2 regions of the Blautia sp. JLR.GB0024 genome follow, and region 2 is predicted to be linked to the other one. Evidence: predicted binding sites of a transcription regulator. Region 2 holds the regulator's gene; the other holds the start of a gene.
The links. The regulator HrcA, encoded in region 2, represses chaperone genes, less so after heat shock. The targets are predictions, from matches to a motif close to TGTTAGCACTCNNNNNNNNNGAGTGCTAACA.
Positions count from the first base shown of each region.

Region 1: htpG (molecular chaperone HtpG) is a predicted target of HrcA. The motif match lies at 5,381-5,411, and genes of this name have one in related genera.

Region 1 is NZ_JBANBF010000001.1:110,752-121,191, forward strand. Features, by position in the region: gene V8Q34_RS00445 (Maf family protein) at 48-641, shown strand; gene V8Q34_RS00450 (HAD family hydrolase) at 638-1,321, shown strand; gene V8Q34_RS00455 (HAD family hydrolase) at 1,299-2,087, shown strand; gene V8Q34_RS00460 (hypothetical protein) at 2,084-2,347, shown strand; gene V8Q34_RS00465 (aldehyde dehydrogenase) at 3,267-4,634, shown strand; gene V8Q34_RS00470 (class I SAM-dependent methyltransferase) at 4,688-5,338, shown strand; gene htpG (molecular chaperone HtpG) at 5,529-7,610, shown strand; gene V8Q34_RS00480 (DUF6442 family protein) at 7,925-8,242, shown strand; gene V8Q34_RS00485 (helix-turn-helix domain-containing protein) at 8,258-8,464, shown strand; gene V8Q34_RS00490 (response regulator transcription factor) at 8,480-9,160, shown strand; gene V8Q34_RS00495 (sensor histidine kinase) at 9,153-10,349, shown strand; gene V8Q34_RS00500 (ABC transporter permease) at 10,346-10,440, opposite strand, start outside.
Region 2 is NZ_JBANBF010000010.1:25,423-35,862, forward strand. Features, by position in the region: gene V8Q34_RS19485 (RNA polymerase sigma factor) at 1-141, shown strand, start outside; gene V8Q34_RS19490 (DUF4179 domain-containing protein) at 138-1,379, shown strand; gene hrcA (heat-inducible transcriptional repressor HrcA) at 1,624-2,661, shown strand; gene grpE (nucleotide exchange factor GrpE) at 2,709-3,344, shown strand; gene dnaK (molecular chaperone DnaK) at 3,492-5,363, shown strand; gene dnaJ (molecular chaperone DnaJ) at 5,451-6,617, shown strand; gene V8Q34_RS19515 (GntR family transcriptional regulator) at 6,705-7,751, shown strand; gene V8Q34_RS19520 (GntR family transcriptional regulator) at 7,748-8,755, shown strand; gene V8Q34_RS19525 (oxidoreductase) at 9,172-10,440, shown strand, end outside.

The sequences.
Region 1 (10,440 bases), on a different contig from region 2:
AGAGACGCTATACTTAAAAAAGCATGAATAGGAGGCAGGGAGCATAAATGAGAAAAATAATATTAGCCAGTGCTTCTCCCAGACGCAGGGAACTGCTGGAGCAGATTGGGGCTGTCTTTGAAGTCTGCCCGAGCAATGCGGAGGAAATTATGACGTCCAGTGTTCCCCGGGAAGTAGTACAGGAACTGTCCCGCTGTAAGGGAAGTGAAGTTTTTGAGAGGACATCCGGGGATGTGCTGGTGATCGGAGCAGACACTGTGGTGGCATTTCAGGATTCCATTCTGGGAAAACCGGCGGACGCAGCCATGGCCCGGGATATGCTTTTACGTCTCCAGGGCAATACCCATCAGGTATACACAGGCGTGACCCTTCTGTTACGGCAGGGCGGCACGGTAACGCAGAAGAGCTTTTATGAGAAGACAGAGGTCGTCTTTTATCCCATGACCGGGGAGGAGATTGACGCCTATGTGAGGACCGGGGAGCCTATGGACAAGGCGGGCGCCTATGGGATTCAGGGAAAATCCGCAGTCTTTGTGGAGAAGATAGATGGTGATTACAGCAATGTGGTCGGACTTCCCCTGGCAAGGCTCTATCAGGAATTAAAACAGATGGGAATAGACATAAAGGAGTGGCATTCATGATTCGGGCATGTATATTTGATTTGGACGGAACGATCGCGGACACAGTGGAATCCATCGGTGTTGTGGGAAACAGGCTTCTTCGCCATTATGGGCTTCCCGAACAGCCGATTCAGGAGTATAATTATTATGCAGGGGACGGAGCCGATGAACTGGTAAAACGGATCTTAAAAGCCTCCAAAGGCACTGACAAGGTGGATTATGAGGAGGCGAGAGTGCTTTACAGGAAATGGTTCGAGGAGGACCCCTTTTACCATGTAAAGCCCTTTGAGGGTATTCCGGAACTGCTTCGGGGACTGAAGGAGGAGGGAATACGGATCGCTGTATTTTCCAATAAGCCTCATCACGCAGCAGTGGATGTTGTGAAGAAGATTTTCGGAGAGGGCCTGTTCGATGAAGTGCAGGGCCAGACCGCCCAAGTGCCGAGAAAGCCTTCGCCTGTGGGGGCGCTGGCCATTGCAGACAGGCTTGGCGTCACTCCGGAGGAATGTCTGTATCTGGGGGATACCAACACGGATATGGATACCGGAAAGGCAGCGGGTATGTTTACCGTAGGCGTTACATGGGGATTTCGCCCGAGAAGAGAGCTTGAGGAGCATGAGGCGAAAAAAATAGTGGACAGACCGGACGAGGTACTGGCATTTGCAAAGGAGAGAAACCATGCTGAAACTCATTGCCAGTGATTTGGACGGGACGCTTCTGCAGGGAACAAGGGAAATCTCCCGGGAAGCGGTTGCAATGATCAAAAAATTATCCGAAATGGGCATTTTATTTGCGGCAGCCAGCGGCAGGCAGTACCCCAATCTGCGAAGACTGTTTGAACCTGTGAAGGATGATATTGCATATATTTGTGAAAATGGCGCACTTGTGGTCTATCAGGGCAGAGTCCTACATAAAGATGTGTTTGACAGGACATTAGGAGATGAGATACTGGAAAGCATACTGGAGAAGGAAAGCGCGGAGGCACTGGTCTCCGGTGAGAGTACATGCTACATCCAGCCAAAGAAGCCCTCTTTTTATGACCATATCGCCAATTTTGTAAAAAATGATGTGACTCTGATGGATGATATTTTTCGTATAGAGGAGCCATACCTGAAGATATCGGTGTATGAGGAGGCGGGCGTGGAGAATATCTACCCCTACTGGAAAGAAAAATTCGGGGAGCGGGCCACAGTTGTCACCTCCGGATTCGCCTGGCTGGATATGATGCCGAAAGGCGCGGATAAAGGAAACGCCATGCAGATTCTGCAGCAGAGCCTGCAGATAAAGCCGGAGGAGTGCGCAGCCTTTGGCGACAACTATAACGACCTGGAGATGCTGTCAAAGGTAAAGTACAGTTATGCGGCAGGCGACGCGAAGGATGCAGTGAAAAAGGCGTGCAGAGCAGAAACAAAACGGGTGGAAACCGTTTTAAATAAAATAATTATTAAAGGAGGATATGCAGAATGAACGAATTCAGCGATGAATGCTTACTCACATTTTTACAGAATCAGGGGCAGCTTTTTGCCGAGCCGGTGGCGGAGACTGTGGAGGAGGCGGAAGCCTTCCTGGAGGACTGCATGGCAGTTGTAGTGGACTCTATTGAGGAAGTCCGGGATTATTTTGAGGAAAACGGGATGGATGTGGATGGAATGTCACTGGACGAGATTGAGGAGGCAAGTGAGGTTTTTGTGCTTCCGAACGGTCAGTATTTGATCGTGGAAGGCTGATAGAATCGGGGCAGAAAATTGAGGACTGCGTGCCGGCGAAAGTGTTTAAATGAATGCCGGCTGAAGTGGCATAGAAATGTAATGCAGATGGGTGTGGCCGAAAAAAGGTATGATGGGATATTGTGCCTTTTTTCGGCCTCTTCTGCTGCAAAAGAAAAAATCCTATTCAACTGGCCGGTAAAATATAAGAAAAACCACCTTCTTTTCCCACACGATTTTTCCGTGCCATTTGAGAAAGTGCAAAAAATCCAGAAAGTCCCGACATTTCCAGTGAGCCTGGCTTGGCCTATGAAAGATTACCTGCTATTCTGTTCCAATATCTTAGAATTATAGGTATTTCTGGAGATTCTGATCAGATTCTCTTCCTGCTTTACCTATATTTCAATCCGGGATTTTAAAATTATAGGTATTTCTTAAGTTTCTGACCAATTTTTCTTCCTGCTTTACCTATATTTCAATCCAAGATTTTAAAATTATAGGTATTTCTTAAGTTCCTGACCAATTTTTCTTCCTGCTTTACCTATATTTCAATCCGAGATTTTAAAATTATAGGTATTTCTTAAGTTCCTGACCAATTTTTCTTCCTGCTTTACCTATATTTCAATCTGAGATTTTAAAATTATAGGTATTTCTTAAGTTCCTGACCAATTTTTCTTCCTGCTTTACCTATATTTCAATCCGAGATTTTAAAATTATAGGTATCTCTTAAGTTCCTGGCTAAATTTTCTTTCTGTTTTACCTATTATTTCAATTTAACATCTTAAAATTATAGGCATTCCTTAATGTTCCGTAACAGTAAAGACAAGCTGAACCGTTGCTTTTGCTGCTATGAAACCGAAAGGCTGTAACGCCGGCATACCTTGTTCTTTTCGAAAAAATGTATTACAATAAGGAAAAAGTGCAGAAAAGAGGAATGAATATGGAAATAGATAAACTGGTGCAGTGTCAGAGAAAATTTTTCGATAAGGGATGTACCCTGACTTTGGCTTTCAGACTCCGGGCACTTGAACGGCTGGAGAAGAGTATAAAGAAGCATGAAGGGGAAATCCGGCATGCGCTGTATCAGGATTTGCATAAGTCTTCTTTTGAGTCTTATATGACAGAGGTGGGGATGGTTTTAAGTGAGCTGTCTTTTGTGAAGAGACACCTGAGATCGTGGATGAAGGATAAGACTGTCCACACACCACTGGCACAGTTTCCGGCAAGGAGTTTTGTGACGCATGAGCCTTATGGTGTGGTACTGGTCATGGCACCGTGGAATTATCCTTTTATGCTCTGTCTGGATCCTCTGATCGGGGCCATTGCTGCCGGGAACTGCTGCATTTTGAAACCTTCTGCTTACTCGGGGCATGTATCGGCTGTGATCGCGAAGATGATCCGCCAGGCATTTCCGCCGGAGTTTGTGTGTGTGGTGGAAGGCGGACGGGCGGAGAACCAGGAGCTTTTGGAGCAGCGGTTTGATTATATTTTTTTCACCGGAGGCGTGACAGTGGGCAGGCTGGTGATGGAAAAGGCGGCCCGTTATCTGACACCGGTGACCTTGGAACTGGGCGGCAAAAGCCCCTGTATTGTGGACAGGACAGCTAATCTGAAGATGGCGGCGAAACGACTGGTCTTCGGTAAATATTTGAACAGCGGACAGACCTGTGTGGCACCGGATTATCTGCTCGTGCAGGAAGGGGCCAAAGAAGAATTTCTGGTATATGTCAGACATTATATCAGGGAGATGTTCGGTGAGGCGCCTTTGAAAAACCCGGATTATCCCCGTATGATCAATGAGAAACATTACCATAGGGTCATGGGGCTTCTGAGAGATGAAAAGGTTGAGATCGGCGGTTATGGGGACGAAAAACGACTGCAGATTGCGCCTACGGTACTGACAGGCATCACGGAAAAATCGCCGGTCATGCAGGAAGAGATCTTCGGTCCTGTGCTTCCTGTGCTGACGTTTAAAGAGATACAGGAAGCGCTTCAGTTTGTAAAAGAGAGGGAAAAGCCATTGGCCCTCTACCTTTTTACCAGAGATAAGAAGACCGAACGGAAGGTTCTTGTGAATCTCTCCTTTGGCGGAGGCTGTATCAATGATACCATCATTCATCTGGCTACGCCGCATATGGGCTTCGGCGGTGTGGGCGGCAGCGGTATGGGAAGCTATCACGGAAGAGAAAGCTTTGATACTTTCAGCCATAAAAAAAGCGTGGTGAAGAAGTCAGACCTTATCGATCTGCCCATCCGTTATCAGCCTTACACGGAGGGGAAAGAGTGGCTGCTCCGCAGATTTTTATAAGGTTTCATACAGCGGCAGCAGTCCGCAGTAATTTCAGAAAGGGGAAACATAAGATGTCAAAAAGACCATCAGACAATGAATATTTCTGGAACAGGAGGTCCAGAGTTTACGATGACCAGGTATGGAAGGTCTATAAAAAAGCATATAAAAAGACAGTGAAACGTACACTGCCGTATCTGAATGAGGAGGCAAAGGTCCTGGATTTCGGATGCGGCACGGGCAACACCACCATTCCCATATCACAGAAGGTGAAGGAGATCGTGGCGATTGATACCTCAGAGGAGATGATGGAAAAAGCAGTGCAGAAGGCAGCACAGGAAGAGTGCCGGAACATTACCTTTTGTCATACGGACCTGATGAATTTCAGCGGTGAACCGGAAAGCTTTGATGTGGTCACCGCGTTCAATGTGCTGTTATACCTCTCAGACAGGGATGAAGTCCTGGAAAAAATATGGTCTCTTCTCAAGCCGGGCGGTGTGTTTATCTCTGCCACAGACTGCCTGGGCAGGAATTTTTCAAAGGATTCCGTGAAAAAGTTTTTGAAAAGCAAGCTGCATCTGATGCCCTATGTGGCTTTTGACACACCGATCGGTCTTATGAGAAAAATACAGAAAAAGGGATTCCTTGTGCTGGAAATCGTAAACCTGCACAGAAATCCGCCGAATATATTTATTGTGGCACAGAAAATAGACAACAGGGATTAAAGAATCTGAATTTATAATTTGTTTATAATCTTAATAAAAATTTGTTAGCACTCAATTAGATTGAGTGCTAATTTTCTCTTGACTTTTCTTTCCCCTGGTATTAATATTATTTTTAGCAGCAGAAAACCGGAGTAAGGTTTTTTGCAATAAAAAATAAAATCACACAGAAAAGGCAAAGGAGATGCATATCATGGCTAACAAGCGTGGTACCTTATCAATTAATAGCGACAATATTTTTCCGATCATCAAGAAATGGTTGTATTCTGACCATGACATTTTTTTCCGTGAGATGATTTCCAACGGATGTGATGCCATCACCAAACTGAAAAAACTGGAGGTTATGGGTGAGTATACATTCCCGGAAGGACATAAGAACAAGATTGAAGTGATCGTGAATCCGGAAGAGAAGACACTGAAGTTCATTGATACCGGTCTTGGTATGACTGCTGACGAGGTGGAAGAATACATCACTCAGATCGCATTTTCCGGTGCAACAGAGTTCCTGGAGAAATATAAGGACAAGACAAACGAAGACCAGATCATCGGACATTTCGGTCTGGGATTCTACTCCGCTTTCATGGTAGCGGACGAGGTTCATATCGATACACTTTCCTACAAGGAAGATGCCGTACCGGTACACTGGGAATGTGACGGCGGCACGGAATATGAGATCGGTGAGGGAAATCGTACCAAAGTCGGTACAGAGATCACCCTGTTCCTCAATGAGGACGCTCTGGAGTTTGCCAATGAATACCGTGCAAGGGAAATCATTGAAAAATACTGTTCCTTCATGCCTGTTGAAATTTTCCTGTCAAAAGCTAACGCAGAGCAGGAATATGAGACCATCGACGAGGCTGATTTAAGAGATGACGACGTGGTGGTTGAGCACATCCACGAGGAGGCCAAGACAGAGGAAAAGGAAAACGAGAACGGCGAGAAAGAGATCGTTGAGGTATCTCCTGCCCGGGATAAAGTTAAGATCAATAAGCGCCCGGTATCTCTCAGTGATACCCATCCGCTTTGGACAAAACATCCCAATGAGTGCACCGATGAGGAGTATAAGGACTTCTACAGGAAAGTATTCATGGATTACAAGGAGCCGCTGTTCTGGATCCACCTGAATATGGATTACCCCTTCAATCTGAAAGGTATTTTGTACTTCCCGAAGATCAATATGGAGTACGAATCCATTGAGGGAACCATCAAACTGTACAACAACCAGGTATTCATTGCGGATAATATCAAAGAAGTCATTCCTGAGTTTCTGATGCTGTTAAAGGGTGTCATCGACTGCCCGGATCTGCCTCTGAACGTATCCAGAAGTGCGCTGCAGAATGACGGATTTGTAAAGAAAATCTCTGATTATATCAGCAAAAAAGTGGCTGACAAACTGTCCGGCATGTGCAAGACAGACAGAGAAAACTATGAAAAATACTGGGATGATATCAGCCCGTTCATCAAATTCGGCTGCTTAAAAGACACCAAGTTCTCTGAGAGAATGATGGACTACATCCTGTACAAGAATATTGACGGCAAATATCTGACTCTGGAAGACTGCATCAAAGAGAATGAAAAACCGGAAGATGCAAAAGAGGCAGAAGAGACCACGGTTGAGGAGACAAAAGAAGAAGGCGCTGAGGGAGACAAGAAAGACGAAGAGGAAAAAGAGCCTGAGAAGACCAATGTTTACTATGTGACCGACGAGGTACAGCAGAGCCAGTACATTAATATGTTCAGGGAACAGGGTCAGGATGCTGTTATCATGAAGCACAATATTGACTCTCCGTTTATCTCCCATGTAGAGCAGCTTAAGGAGAATGTAAGATTCCTGCGCATTGATGCGGATATAAATGAATCCGTAAAAGAGGAGGACGCGGCAGCACTTGAGGAGGAGACAAAGACACTCTCCGAGCTGTTCAAGAAAGTGCTGAATAAAGAGAACCTGACAGTTAAGGTGGAGAAACTGAAAAATGAGAACGTTTCTTCCATGATGACCGTTTCAGAGGAAAGCCGCCGTATGCAGGAAATGATGAAGATGTATAACATGTACGGCATGGACCCGTCCATGTTCGGCGGACAGGAGACACTGATACTGAATGCCAACAACAAGCTGGTACAGTATGTTCTGGAGAACGGGGACACAGACAATACAAAAGTCATCTGCGAGCAGCTCTATGACTTGGCTGTGCTGAGCCACAGACAGCTCACTCCGGAGGAGATGACAAAATTTGTGGCACGCAGCAATGAGATCATGATGATGCTTGCCAAATAAAAGAATCGCAGCAATTTAACAGACAGTGCAGACGGAAGAGAGAGTATTCTTTTCCGTCTGTATTTTTTTGCACTGGAAAAGGGCCGCAAACGGCCGCGCTTCGGCGCGAGAGTCCGGCAAGCCGGACTCTTTGTTCCATTGGAAGAGGGCCGCAGATGACTGCACTTTTATGCGGGAATCAGGAATTCTCGGCAGGCAGCCTCGAGATACCTGAAAGGATGCAAAGAAAACTTGGCAAAAGGTATTGACAAGAAAACTTGGCATGATATACTGAGAGTGACAAGAAAACTTGGCAGAGAGAGGAAGGTATCATAATGGAGAAAGAAGAAGTTCTGGAGAGAGTACAGAAGAGCAGAAAAGGGTCTATGGATGAGTGGGAGCTGCAGGTCTCCCAGAAAGGGTTTACTTTGGCACTCATGGTCATTCTTCTGGTATCACTGGCGCTGATGATCACAAAGATCGTGGCAGGACAGCCATGGAGTGACGTGTACTGCATCTTTTTTACAGGTATGGGAATCTCCCGTCTGTATAATGGGGTGAAGCTGCATAAAAAAGGAGAGTTGTTTTTAGGTATTCTTTCCCTGCTCACCGCGGCGGCACTGTTTATCGGCTATATCAGTGAAATTATATAGAAAACAGGTGTGCGGATGGAAGAGAATCTGATTTTAAGAAACCGTTTAAAGGAAGCCAGGGCAGAGAAAAAGCTGTCCCAGAACCAACTGGCAGAGATGGTGGGGGTGTCCAGAAACACCATCAGTTCCATTGAGACGGGACAGTTTAACCCAACAGCAAAGTTGGCGCTGATATTATGTATTGCCCTTGATAAGAAATTCGAGGATTTGTTTTATTTTTGATAAAGGAGAAAAACCATGCCCCATATATTACTGCTTGAGGATGATGAGACCATTGCCTTCGGAATCCGGTGCGCAATGGAGAAGGAGGGAAGCACCACGGTCTGGTGCAGGACATTAAAGGAGGCAGAAGCCCGTCTGGACGGAAGAGTGGAGTTAGTGCTTCTGGACCTGAACCTGCCGGATGGCAGCGGATTTGCTTTCTGCAGTCAGGTTAAGGCCTTTGATGAAACCCTTCCTGTGATCTTCCTGACTGTGCGCGATGACGAGAAGGATATTGTGAAAGGGCTGGATATGGGAGCGGATGACTATATTGTGAAGCCGTTTCTGCTGTCTGTTCTCTTATCCAGAGTTCGGGCTGTCTTAAGAAGGAGCACCAGGGCAGCGGAGAAGGGAAAACTTACCTGTGGTGACATTTCCATGGATACGGAGAAGATGAAAGCTTATCTGGGGACAGAGGAAGTGGTTCTCACAGCCGGTGAGCTGCGCCTGCTGCGTGTGCTTATGGAAAATAAAAACCAGGCGATCACCAGGAACCGTCTGCTGGAACTTCTGTGGGATGCGGATGGAAATTTTGTCAATGACAATACCCTTACGGTCACCATGAAACGCCTTCGGGAGAAAATGAATAACCCAAAACAGATTCAGACCCTTCGGGGGATTGGCTATCGGATGGAGGAGACAGGGGAGAATGGATAGAAGAGAAAAAAAGAGAACCGTACCGGCAGTGCTGGCCGCGGCAGTCTGCCTGGGACTGCTTCTTGGAACGGTCTTCGCGGCGGTTTCCTCCGGTATGCAGAGAAAGACTGTGGAACAGATTATGTCCTGCACTATAAAGGAGGAGCCGGAGCTTGCCGGCAAAGTGACGGCTATATTAAAGGAAAGCAGTACCGCCTCCGTATCCCGGGAGGGCAGGGAGTGGCTGGACAGATACGGATACACGGCTGCTTATTACAGAAGAGGTCTGCTTCCGGTGTATCTGGGGATTTCTTGTCTGTGCTTTCTGGGGATCTTCGCAGTCTGGTTATGCTGGTATAAAAGGTCGGAGAAGGGGAAAGGGCAGCGTATTGAGGAGCTCACCGCATATCTGGAGGATGTAAACCAGGGCCGTGAGACCGTGTTGTCCCGCAGGGAAGATGAATTTTCCATACTGGAGGATGAGATATATAAGACTGTCCGGGAACTTCGCAGGACCAAGGAAGAGGCCTGTCAGGAGCGGCAGAACCTGGCGGATAATCTGGCGGATATTGCCCACCAGTTAAAGACACCCATTACCTCCATGTCCTTGATGGTACAGCTTCTGCAGCAGGAAGGGGAGATACAGGGGACAAAGGTGTATCTGGACCGGCTGGAGGATCAGATTTTTCGGATGGAGTATCTGGTTGCCAGCCTTCTCACCCTGTCCAGACTGGATGCGGGAACACTGGAACTGGAGCAGGAAAACCTGGATGCTGCGTCCGTCATCATTGAAGCCTGTGAGCCGCTGGAGCCGCAGATCAGAGCGCGGGAACAGACGCTCAGCATTCCACAGCAGATACAGGCCTGTTTTAAGGGGGACAGACACTGGACAGCCGAAGCTCTGTCCAATCTGATTAAGAACTGCAGTGAGCACGCAGAAGAGGGCGGGAGCATCACAATAAAATACCACCAGAACCCCCTCTATACGGAGATTCTGGTGGCAGATAACGGCCCGGGATTTGATGAGGAGGATATCCCCCATCTTTTCCAGCGGTTCTACCGGGGGAAAAACGCCGGCAGGGACAGCATCGGCATTGGCCTTGCGCTGTCAAAATCCCTGATCGAGCGCCAGAACGGAACTTTGCGGGCGGACAACGGGCAGGACGGAGGCGCCTGTTTTACCGTGCGGTTCTATACAGATTCCCGTTAGAACGTCTCATCCTTCAGCGCGTCGATGATATTTTCCTTCAGTAATTTTCTGCTGCCCAGAGCGTATGTGCCCAGCATGACAACCAGCAGCA
Region 2 (10,440 bases):
TATGTGGAAGGCTTTAAAATGTCAGAGATCGCTGAGATCCTGGAGATACCGGAGGCAACTGTCCGGACCAGGATTGCCAGGGCCAGAAAGAAGATGTCAGAGGAGTATTATCCGAAGGCAGAGAGGAGGAAATTGATATGAGCATGAAAGAAGAGGAGATGATAGAGAAACTCAGGAAAGAGGTAGAGATTCCTGATAAAGTCCGGCAGAAAGCCAATGAAGCCTTTGCTTCTATAAAAAAGGACGCTGGGGCAGGAGCGGCAGAGGAAAGAGCAGCAGAAAGAAGAACAGGGGGCAGAATGCCGGGGAAAAAGCTTTGGATTCTGGCTGCGGCAGCCATTCTTGCCTTCGGTACGGTTACCGCGGGCGCAGCAGCTTATATGAAGTGGAGCAAAAGCCTTTCCGACGGAATGGCAGTGGAGGAGGAGCAGAAGCGTGAACTGGAAGATGCCCATATGGCAGCTCCCATTGATCAGTCTGTGACGGACCAGGGGGTTACGGTTACGATGGTACAGACAATTGTGGATCAGCATTTTCTGCGCATCTCTTTAAAGGTGGAGGGGTATGAACCGCCGCAGGGAGAACAGCCTGATTTCGGCCGGACATTGATTACCATTGATGGGAAAAATATAGATGATGCAGAAAATGAGGAGGATTATGTAAACCTCTCATCTTATTTTTTTGATAACATTGTACAGAGTCCTGAGGATGGGAAGGCAGTGAATCTGGATGGAACGCCCTTTACGGAAGACCAGGAGATTTCTTATGTGCTGGAAGACGGCAGTATGGAATACAATATCGTTCTTTTTAACGCAGAGAGTGAAGATTATTTTATGGAAAAGCCCATCCATCTGGAGCTGACAGGACTCGGTGGTCTGTATCTGGAAGGCTACAGACCGAATATCGAAGGGACCTGGAGCTTTGACTGGAACCTGGAAAGGTCTGACATGGTAAGAGCATGCAGCCCGGACATTGCTCTGGGTGACACCGGTGCTGTGGTAGAAAAGATAGAGATATCACCGATTTCTGCGCAGGTGACATACCGGTTTCCCAGAACCAAGACGAAAGAGAAGGGGTATAATGACTCCGGGGAAGAGATTGATGTGGAGTTAACAGAAGAACCACCGGAGCTGATAGGTGTAAAGATGAAGGACGGCACCACATATTCCTATTTATACGGCGGGCCGGGCAGCTGTGGATTTTCCTCAGATGAGGGAGAAGAATATATTCACACATTCGGACTCAACAGGATACTGGATACTGCCCAGATTGAGAGCTTTTTATTTCTCAAATCCATTCCGGAGGACGAAGAACCTCTGACAGAGGAAAACTTTTATATAGTCCCTGCAAATGAAAAGACAGCGGGAAGAAATTACTGATATTATAATAAAACAGAGGGAATGCTGTTAATATTGAACAGCTCCCCTCTGTTTTTTTTGCGTCCCTTTTCTTTCCTATTATTGCGGATTCTGAAACTTTCTAAAAAAAATATAAAGCCCTTGACAAATAAACACGCTGGTGCTATCTTAAGAACATAGATGTTAGCACTCCACACAAACGAGTGCTAACAACACCGGAAACAACATCCGGGGCCATCAATGCGGAAGCAGAAAGGAGATTATAATGGACAGTGAACTGGATGAGCGTAAGAAAAAGATATTAAAAGCCATTATCCAGACGTATCTGGAAACCGGCGAACCGGTTGGATCGAGAACGATTTCAAAATACACTGACCTGAATCTCAGCTCTGCAACCATCCGGAACGAAATGTCAGACCTGGAGGAACTGGGGTACATTTTACAGCCCCACACTTCAGCAGGACGGATTCCCTCAGACGCGGGCTATCGTCTCTATGTGGATGAGCTGATGCGGGAGAAGGAACAGGAAGTTTCGGAGATCAAGGAACTGATGATCGAGAGGACCGACAAAATGGAGAAGGTGCTCAAACAGGTGGTGAAGGTTCTTGCATCCAACACCAACTATGCGACCATGATTACCGGCCCGACCTATCACAGGAACAAATTAAAATTCATCCAGCTTTCCAAAGTGGCTGAGATGCAGCTTCTGGCAGTTCTGGTGATTGAAGGAAATATAGTGAAGAATCACATGATAACCCTTCAGGAGCCTATGGATGATGACACAGTGCTGAAGCTGAACCTGCTTCTTAATACCCAGCTAAACGGCCTTACCATTGAGGAGATCAATCTGGGTATGATCACTAAGATGAAAGAACAGGCAGGTATACACAGCGCGGTTGTGGGAAGCGTCATTGACGCGGTGGCCAATGCCATTGCGGTGGATGATGATGAGGTGGAGATATACACCAGCGGAACAACGAATATTTTCAAATATCCGGAGCTGGCAGACACCTCCAAGGCCAGTGAACTGATTTCCGCTTTTGAAGAAAAGCAGGAACTGGTGGATCTGGTAAAGGATACTATGAATTCCGAAGAGAATACCGGCATTCAGGTATACATTGGAAATGAAACCCCTGTTAAAACTATGAAAGACTGCAGCGTTGTGACAGCCACATACGATTTGGGAGACGGTATGCAGGGAACCATCGGTATTATAGGCCCAAAGCGTATGGATTACGAGAATGTTGTGAACAATTTGAAGACGCTGAAGACGCAGTTGGACAATATATTTAAGAAAACCTAGAAAGGCGGTACGGATTCGTGTCAGAAGAAAAAGAATTATATGAAGAGATGCAGCCGGATGCGGCTTCTGAAGAGAAGGCAGAAGAAATCTTAGAGGAAGACGACAAGGCTCTGGCAGAGGAGGCCACCTGCGAAGAGGCCGTTGAGGAAGATGACCAGGCTGCTGAGGCAGCAGAAGGCCAGACAGAAGAGCAGGCAAAAGGAAAGACAGCCGAGAAAAAGGGCCTGTTCGGTAAAAAGAAAAAAGATAAAAAAGATGAGAAGATAGAAGAGCTCACCGATATGGTAAAGCGCCAGATGGCAGAGTTCGACAACTTCAGAAAGCGTACGGAGAAGGAAAAAGCTTCCATGTATGAGATCGGTGCGCGTGAAGTGATCGATAAGATTCTTCCGGTGGTTGACAACTTTGAAAGAGGTTTGGCTGCAGTTCCCGAAAATGAAAAGGAAAGCCCCTTTGCGGACGGCATGACAAAGATATACAAGCAGATGATGACCGTCTTTGAAGAGATCGGCGTAAAGGCCATCGAAGCAGTAGGGCAGGAATTTAATCCGGATTACCACAATGCAGTGATGCATGTGGAGGATGAAGAAGCCGGTGAGAATATAGTTGTAGAAGAGTTTCAGAAAGGTTACCTTTACAAAGACCACGTAGTGAGACACAGCATGGTGAAGGTTGCCAATTAGTTTTAGATGGTGCGCCGGAGGCGCAACCCAAATTCTCCGGCGGGACAGCCCGCTCGGATTATATCTCATAGATGAAACGCTCTGGCGGAGCGTTAAACCGCTTAGAACAGGAAAAGTAATTGATTTTAAATTCAGGAGGAATTTATCATGGGTAAAATTATAGGTATTGACTTAGGTACAACAAACAGTTGTGTAGGTGTTATGGAAGGCGGTCAGCCGGTAGTTATCGCCAATGCAGAAGGCGCAAGAACAACACCGTCCGTAGTTGCTTTTACAAAATCAGGAGAAAGACTGGTAGGTGAGCCGGCAAAACGTCAGGCCGTTACCAATGCAGATAAAACAATCTCTTCCATTAAGAGACATATGGGAACGGATTACAGAGTGGCAATTGACGACAAAAAATATTCTCCGCAGGAAATTTCTGCAATGATCCTTCAGAAACTGAAAAGTGATGCAGAGAACTACCTGGGCGAGAAAGTAACAGAGGCAGTTATCACAGTTCCCGCTTACTTCAACGATGCTCAGCGTCAGGCAACAAAAGACGCAGGTAAGATCGCAGGCCTGGAAGTAAAACGTATCATCAACGAGCCTACAGCAGCAGCACTTGCTTACGGCCTGGACAATGAAAAAGAGCAGAAGATCATGGTATACGACTTAGGCGGCGGTACTTTCGATGTTTCCATCATTGAAATCGGTGACGGTGTGATCGAAGTATTATCCACAGCAGGCGACAACCGTCTGGGCGGCGATGACTTTGACCAGAAAGTTGCAGATTACATGATCGCTGAATTCAAAAAAGCCGAAGGTGTAGACCTTTCCGCAGACAAAATGGCAATGCAGAGAATCAAAGAGGCTGCCGAGAAAGCGAAAAAAGAACTTTCTTCCGCAACCACAACCAACATTAACCTGCCGTTCATCAGCATGAACAGCAACGGACCTCTGCACTTTGATATGAACCTGACAAGAGCCAAATTCGATGAGCTGACACATGACCTGGTAGAGAGAACAGCAGAGCCGGTTCGCCGCGCACTGTCTGACGCAGGACTGAACTCTTCCGAACTGGGCCAGGTACTGTTAGTAGGTGGTTCCACACGTATCCCGGCTGTACAGGACAAAGTAAAACAGCTCACAGGCAAAGAGCCGAGCAAGACTCTGAACCCGGATGAGTGTGTAGCTCTGGGTGCTTCCGTACAGGGTGGTAAGCTGGCAGGCGATGCAGGCGCAGGCGATATCCTTCTTCTGGATGTTACCCCGCTGTCTCTGTCCATTGAGACCATGGGCGGTATCGCAACAAGGCTGATTGAAAGAAATACAACGATTCCTACCAAGAAGAGCCAGATCTTCTCCACAGCAGCCGACAACCAGACAGCAGTGGATATCAACGTGGTACAGGGTGAGAGACAGTTTGCAAGAGACAACAAATCCCTCGGACAGTTCCGTCTGGACGGAATTCCGCCTGCAAGAAGAGGTGTTCCGCAGATCGAGGTTACCTTTGATATTGATGCCAACGGTATCGTAAATGTATCTGCAAAAGACCTGGGAACAGGCAAAGAACAGCACATCACCATCACAGCAGGCTCCAACATGTCCGATGATGATATTGATAAAGCAGTAAGAGAAGCTGCTGAGTACGAAGCACAGGATAAGAAGAGAAAAGAAGCTGTAGACACCAAGAATGATGCTGACGCTATGGTATTCCAGACAGAGAAAGCTCTGGAAGAGGCAGGCGACAAGCTGGATGCCAATGACAAGACTGCCGTAGAAGCAGATCTGAACGCATTAAAAGAACTGTTAAACAGCTGTGCAAATACAGACGAGATCACAGATGCTCAGGTGGCTGACATCAAGGCCGGCAAAGACAAACTGATGGAGAGCGCACAGAAACTCTTCGCCAAGATGTATGAGCAGGCACAGGCTTCCCAGGGAACACAGGCAGGTCCGGGCCCGGACGCAGGCACTCAGGGAGGAAATGAAGCATACGGTGATGATGTGGTTGACGGAGACTACAGAGAAGTATAAAATAGCTTTGTCAGTAAATGACTTGGATGGCATGGGGTGTTTACAGCACTCCATGCCTGACTGTATGTTTAGAAAGGAATAAGACCAATGGCAGATAAAAGAGATTACTATGAAGTCTTAGGCGTGGACAAAGGCGCTGACGACGCCACTATCAAAAGCGCATACCGTAAGCTGGCAAAGAAGTACCATCCTGATGTAAACCCCGGAGACAAAGAAGCGGAGAAGAAATTCAAGGAGGCTACAGAGGCCTACGGCGTTTTGAGTGACCCGGATAAGAGAAGACAGTATGACCAGTTCGGCCATGCGGCCTTTGAAAACGGAGGTGCCGGCGGAGCAGGAGGCTTTGGAGGCTTCGGCGGTTTTGACGGCGCCGATATGGGTGATATTTTCGGCGATATTTTCGGCGATCTATTTGGCGGCGGCGGAAGAAGAAGAGCCAACAACGGCCCTATGAAGGGTGCCAATGTAAGGGCGTCCGTCCGCATTACCTTTGAAGAAGCAGTCTTTGGCTGTGAAAAAGAGCTGGATCTGAACCTGAAGGAGACCTGTAATACCTGTCACGGAACGGGTGCGAAGCCGGGAACTTCCCCGGAAACCTGTCCGAAATGCCACGGGGAAGGCCAGGTGGTATATACCCAGCAGTCCATGTTCGGTATGGTGAGAAATGTACAGACCTGTCCGGAGTGTCACGGTACCGGTAAGGTGATCAAGGACAAATGTACAGACTGCCGCGGAACCGGATACGTGAACCAGAGAAAGAAGATCCAGGTTTCTGTACCGGCAGGTATTGACAATGGACAGAGTATCCGTATCAGAGATAAGGGAGAACCGGGAACAAACGGCGGGCCGAGAGGAGACCTGCTGGTTGAGGTTGTTGTTGCCCGCCATCCCATTTTCCAGAGGCAGGATATGAACATATTCTCAACAGCGCCTATTACATTTGCGCAGGCTGCCCTCGGCGGCGAGGTGCGCATCAGCACAGTGGACGGAGATGTAATGTATGATGTGAAGCCGGGTACCCAGACAGACACAAAAGTGCGTCTGAAAGGCAAAGGTGTGCCGTCTCTCAGAAATAAGAGCGTGCGCGGCGACCACTATGTGACACTGGTGGTTCAGGTGCCTACCAAACTGAATGAGGATGCCAAGGAGGCTCTCAGAAAATTCGATGAGGCCTGCGGCAACCGCCCGTCCGGCAGCACAGAGAAAAAGAAAAAGGGCTTTATGGACAAACTGAAAGAGACCTTTGAGGACTGATTCGCCTGAAATCAGCCATATCAGGAGATTGTCGGGGAGAATGTACAAATTTTCTCTCCGGCAGTCTCTTTTTTTGGATGTGGGGATATGATACAATGGATTTATCAGAGAATAAGAAAGTTTAAGGTTGTTGCGATGGAGAAAATAGAGATAGATAAGAACAGCGGAACACCGCTGTATCTTCAACTTGCCCGGCAGTTGGAGCAGCAGGCAGCGGATGGCATCCTGGTTCCGGGGGAACGGCTTCTCTCAGAGGTCAGAATGGCCGAGGTTTCCGGTTTGTCTGTGGGTACGGTGAAAAAAGCATATACCTGGCTGCAGGACAGAGGCGTTGTGCAGAAGATCCGCGGCGGAGGTGCCTATGTGCAGAAAAAGCAGCCGGAAAACGGGCAGAGCAGGGGGAAAAGTCCTTCGGATATCGTGGAGGAAATGTTTTCAAAAGTGTCGTCCAGCGGTCTGCCCATGAACCGGGTGTTTCTGCTGGCACAGCAGGAACTGGTCAGCCATTTTCAGGAAAAACAGAAAATCTGTGCAGCACTGGTGGAGTGCAATATTGAGATCCTGCATTCCATTGCACCCGTGGTGGAATCCATCCCCAATCTGACGGTGGAAACCTATGTGCTGGAGGAACTGCTCTCAGGGAGCAGAGTGATCAGTTCCAGGTGTGATCTGGCCTTTATCTCCCAGAGCCATTACCAGGAGTTCATAGGGTATGCGGATGCTCTGGGGATCCCCACTGAGACCTTTGCGCTGGTGGAGAGCAGAGAGACCATAGCACGTCTGGCCACCATACCGGAAGACCAGCCCATCTGCATTTTGTACAGGAGCGCTACATTTTTGAAGAATGCAAGGAGGACCCTGCAGCATCTGGGCAAGACAAATGAACAGATCTGTGCCAGTGAGGAAGAGATGAGTGAGGCCATTGACAACTGCTGCCGGCAGGGAATGCCCCTGATCATTTCTCCCGATTACATAGAGTATGCAAGTGCGTGGACACTGCAGGTGGTGGCAAGGGCAAGGAAAAGCAGGAGCAGGATCATTCCCATGGAATATGAGATTGACCAGGGTTCCTGGATGCACATGGTGGAAGTGGTAGGCAAGATGGACAGACAGAAGGGAAATGGCGAAATATGAGCTGGACATTAGAAGAGAACGGAAAGATACCTGTATATCTTCAGATCGCGCAGAAGTTAATGGCAGAGATAGAGAACGGTACCTTGAAAGAGGGGGAGCGGCTTATGCCGGAGCGGAAGCTGAGCGAGAATCTGCATGTGGCCCGCAACACGGTGAAGCAGGCATATGAGGAATTGTGCAGGGAAGGCTATGCATCCACGAAAAAAGGCAGCGGTACTTATGTGGACACCAGCCGAAGAGCTGATATGGACGAAAAAGTATGCGGGGTGATTGATGATGCCATAGAAAAGCTGGCATCCATGGGCAAAAGCCAGAAAGAGATTGAGCGTATGTTCATGGAAAGCGCCTGGAGGCATGTCCCGGACAGAGAGAGGCTGAAGCTTGCCTGGATAGACTGCAGCGAGGAATTTCTGCAGGATACAGCCCGGGAGATTGCAGACTTCTGCAATGTCCATGCGGACGCGTATCTCATAGATGAAATCAGGGAAAAGCCCGGCGTATTAAACAGAGAAAAATATGACCTGTTCGCCACCACCATCAACCATCATGATGAGGTCTGGGCAACCGTGAAACATGTAGTGGAAGGCGGAGACAGGATACCGGTGGAGAAGGTGGTCTTGTCCGTATCCAATGAGACCATCAGCAATATTGCCAAGCTGCAGGGGGAAAAGCCCATTGCCGTTATTTACGGAAGTGAGTGGTACCGTTTCAGCGTGGAATGCTTCCTGAAGGAATTCGGTGTGGTCAGCCCTTATGCCTACATACCTGTAAAAAGCGGTATTTACGAACTGGAACGCAAAAACGACCGGTACCAGGCAGTCATTCTGCCGCAGAATCTCTCCTACAAAGACGGGCTTATAAGGGAGATACAGCTTTTGTGCGGAAAAAAGGGTATCAGCAGTTTTCCTTTCCACCAGTATGCTGACCAGGGTTCCCTGTTCCATCTGCGGGAGCTGGTGTTCAGAAGATGGCTGGAAGAGGGAATGGCTGCGGAGAATAGCTGAATATTTGACATGATACAGGGATATACAAAAAACAGAACAGAAAGCAAGAGAGAAGGGCAGTGTGCCGGATTATGGCGCGCTGCTTTTTCTATGTCTTCTTTTTTGGAGATTACGGAATATACATGTTGTAGGACATATAAGCGGTTATAAAATAGATTTGGTATAGACTAAATACTTTATGGAGAATTGGAATATATTAAAAATATAATTGGAATATATTAATTTTATTTAAAATATATTGTGACTGTGAAAAATGCACAAATTAGTGAGCGTAAAATTAACTTTAATGCTGAAATAATAAAAAAATATTGATTATACTTATAAATTGTGCTAGTATCAATATAAGCCAATCGGAAAGGTTGACAAGGTATTACAACAATTAATATATACCAATTAAAGAGAAATGAGGTGCTATTATGTCAACTAACTATCCACATTTATTCAGCCCGTTACGAATCGGAAACGTAACTCTGAAAAACCGTATCGCAACTGCTCCCATGGGATCAGAGCCTAATACATCCGGCTTCTTATCCGAGCAGAACCTTGCCGCATTTGAAAACCGTGCAAAAGGCGGTGCAGCCATTGTTACAAGAGGTGAGACTCTGGTCCACGCCCACACGGGAAGTGCCCATGGAAACCTCTGCAATCTGGACAACGAGGGATTTATGCCATCTCATCTGCAGCTGACAGACAGAATCCATCAGCACAACGCACTGGCAAATATTGAAATTTTACATAGCGGTGCCCGTGCCCATCCCCAGTACACAAACGGGATCATCTACGGACCAAGTGCACAGCCGGGTGTATACGGTGTGGATGTAACACCCATGGACGAAGACATCATGAATGAGATCGCAGATGCCTTTGCACATGGCGCTTATGTAGCAAAATTCGGCGGATTTGATATGGTCATGATCCACGGCGGCCATGGCTGGCTGCTCAGTGAATTCTTATCCCCGCTGTACAATACAAGAACAGACAAATACGGCGGTTCCATTGAAAACCGCGCCAGATTCCCGCTTATGGTCATTGACCGTATCCGCAAAGCCGTGGGACCGAACTTCCCCATTGAGATCCGTATCTCAGGTGATGAATTCATGGAAGGCGGCTACGGCATAGAGGATGCCATTGAATTTGCGAAAATGCTGGACGGCAAAGTGGACCTGATCCATGTATCCGCCACTTCCTTCCGCGACGTGAACTCCGGATGCCGTATGTTCCCGTCCGCATTTTTGCCGCACGGTGTCAATGTATATCTGGCAGAGGCCATTAAGAAACATGTGAAGACACCCATCGCGACGGTAGGTGCCCTGTCTGATCCGGCAGAGATGGAAGACATCATTGCATCCGGCAAGGCAGACGTGATCTATGTAGGCCGTCAGATCCTGGCAGATCCGGAATTCCCGAACAAGGCAAAAGCAGGACGTTTCGATGAGGTTCGCCCGTGCGTGAGATGTAATCACTGCCTGTCTCTGGATTTCGTTCCGTATGTAGATATGTGCTCCGGCATTTCCCAGTGTGTGGTAAATCCGGAAGTCGGACGTGACTTAAAAGAAGGTATGTACCAGCCAAAACCGCAGCCTAAGAAAGTGCTGGTGATCGGCGGAGGCCCGGGCGGTATGCAGGCAGCCCTGAAAGCGGAAGAGCAGGGACACGAAGTTATTTTGGTTGAGAAAGCGGACCGT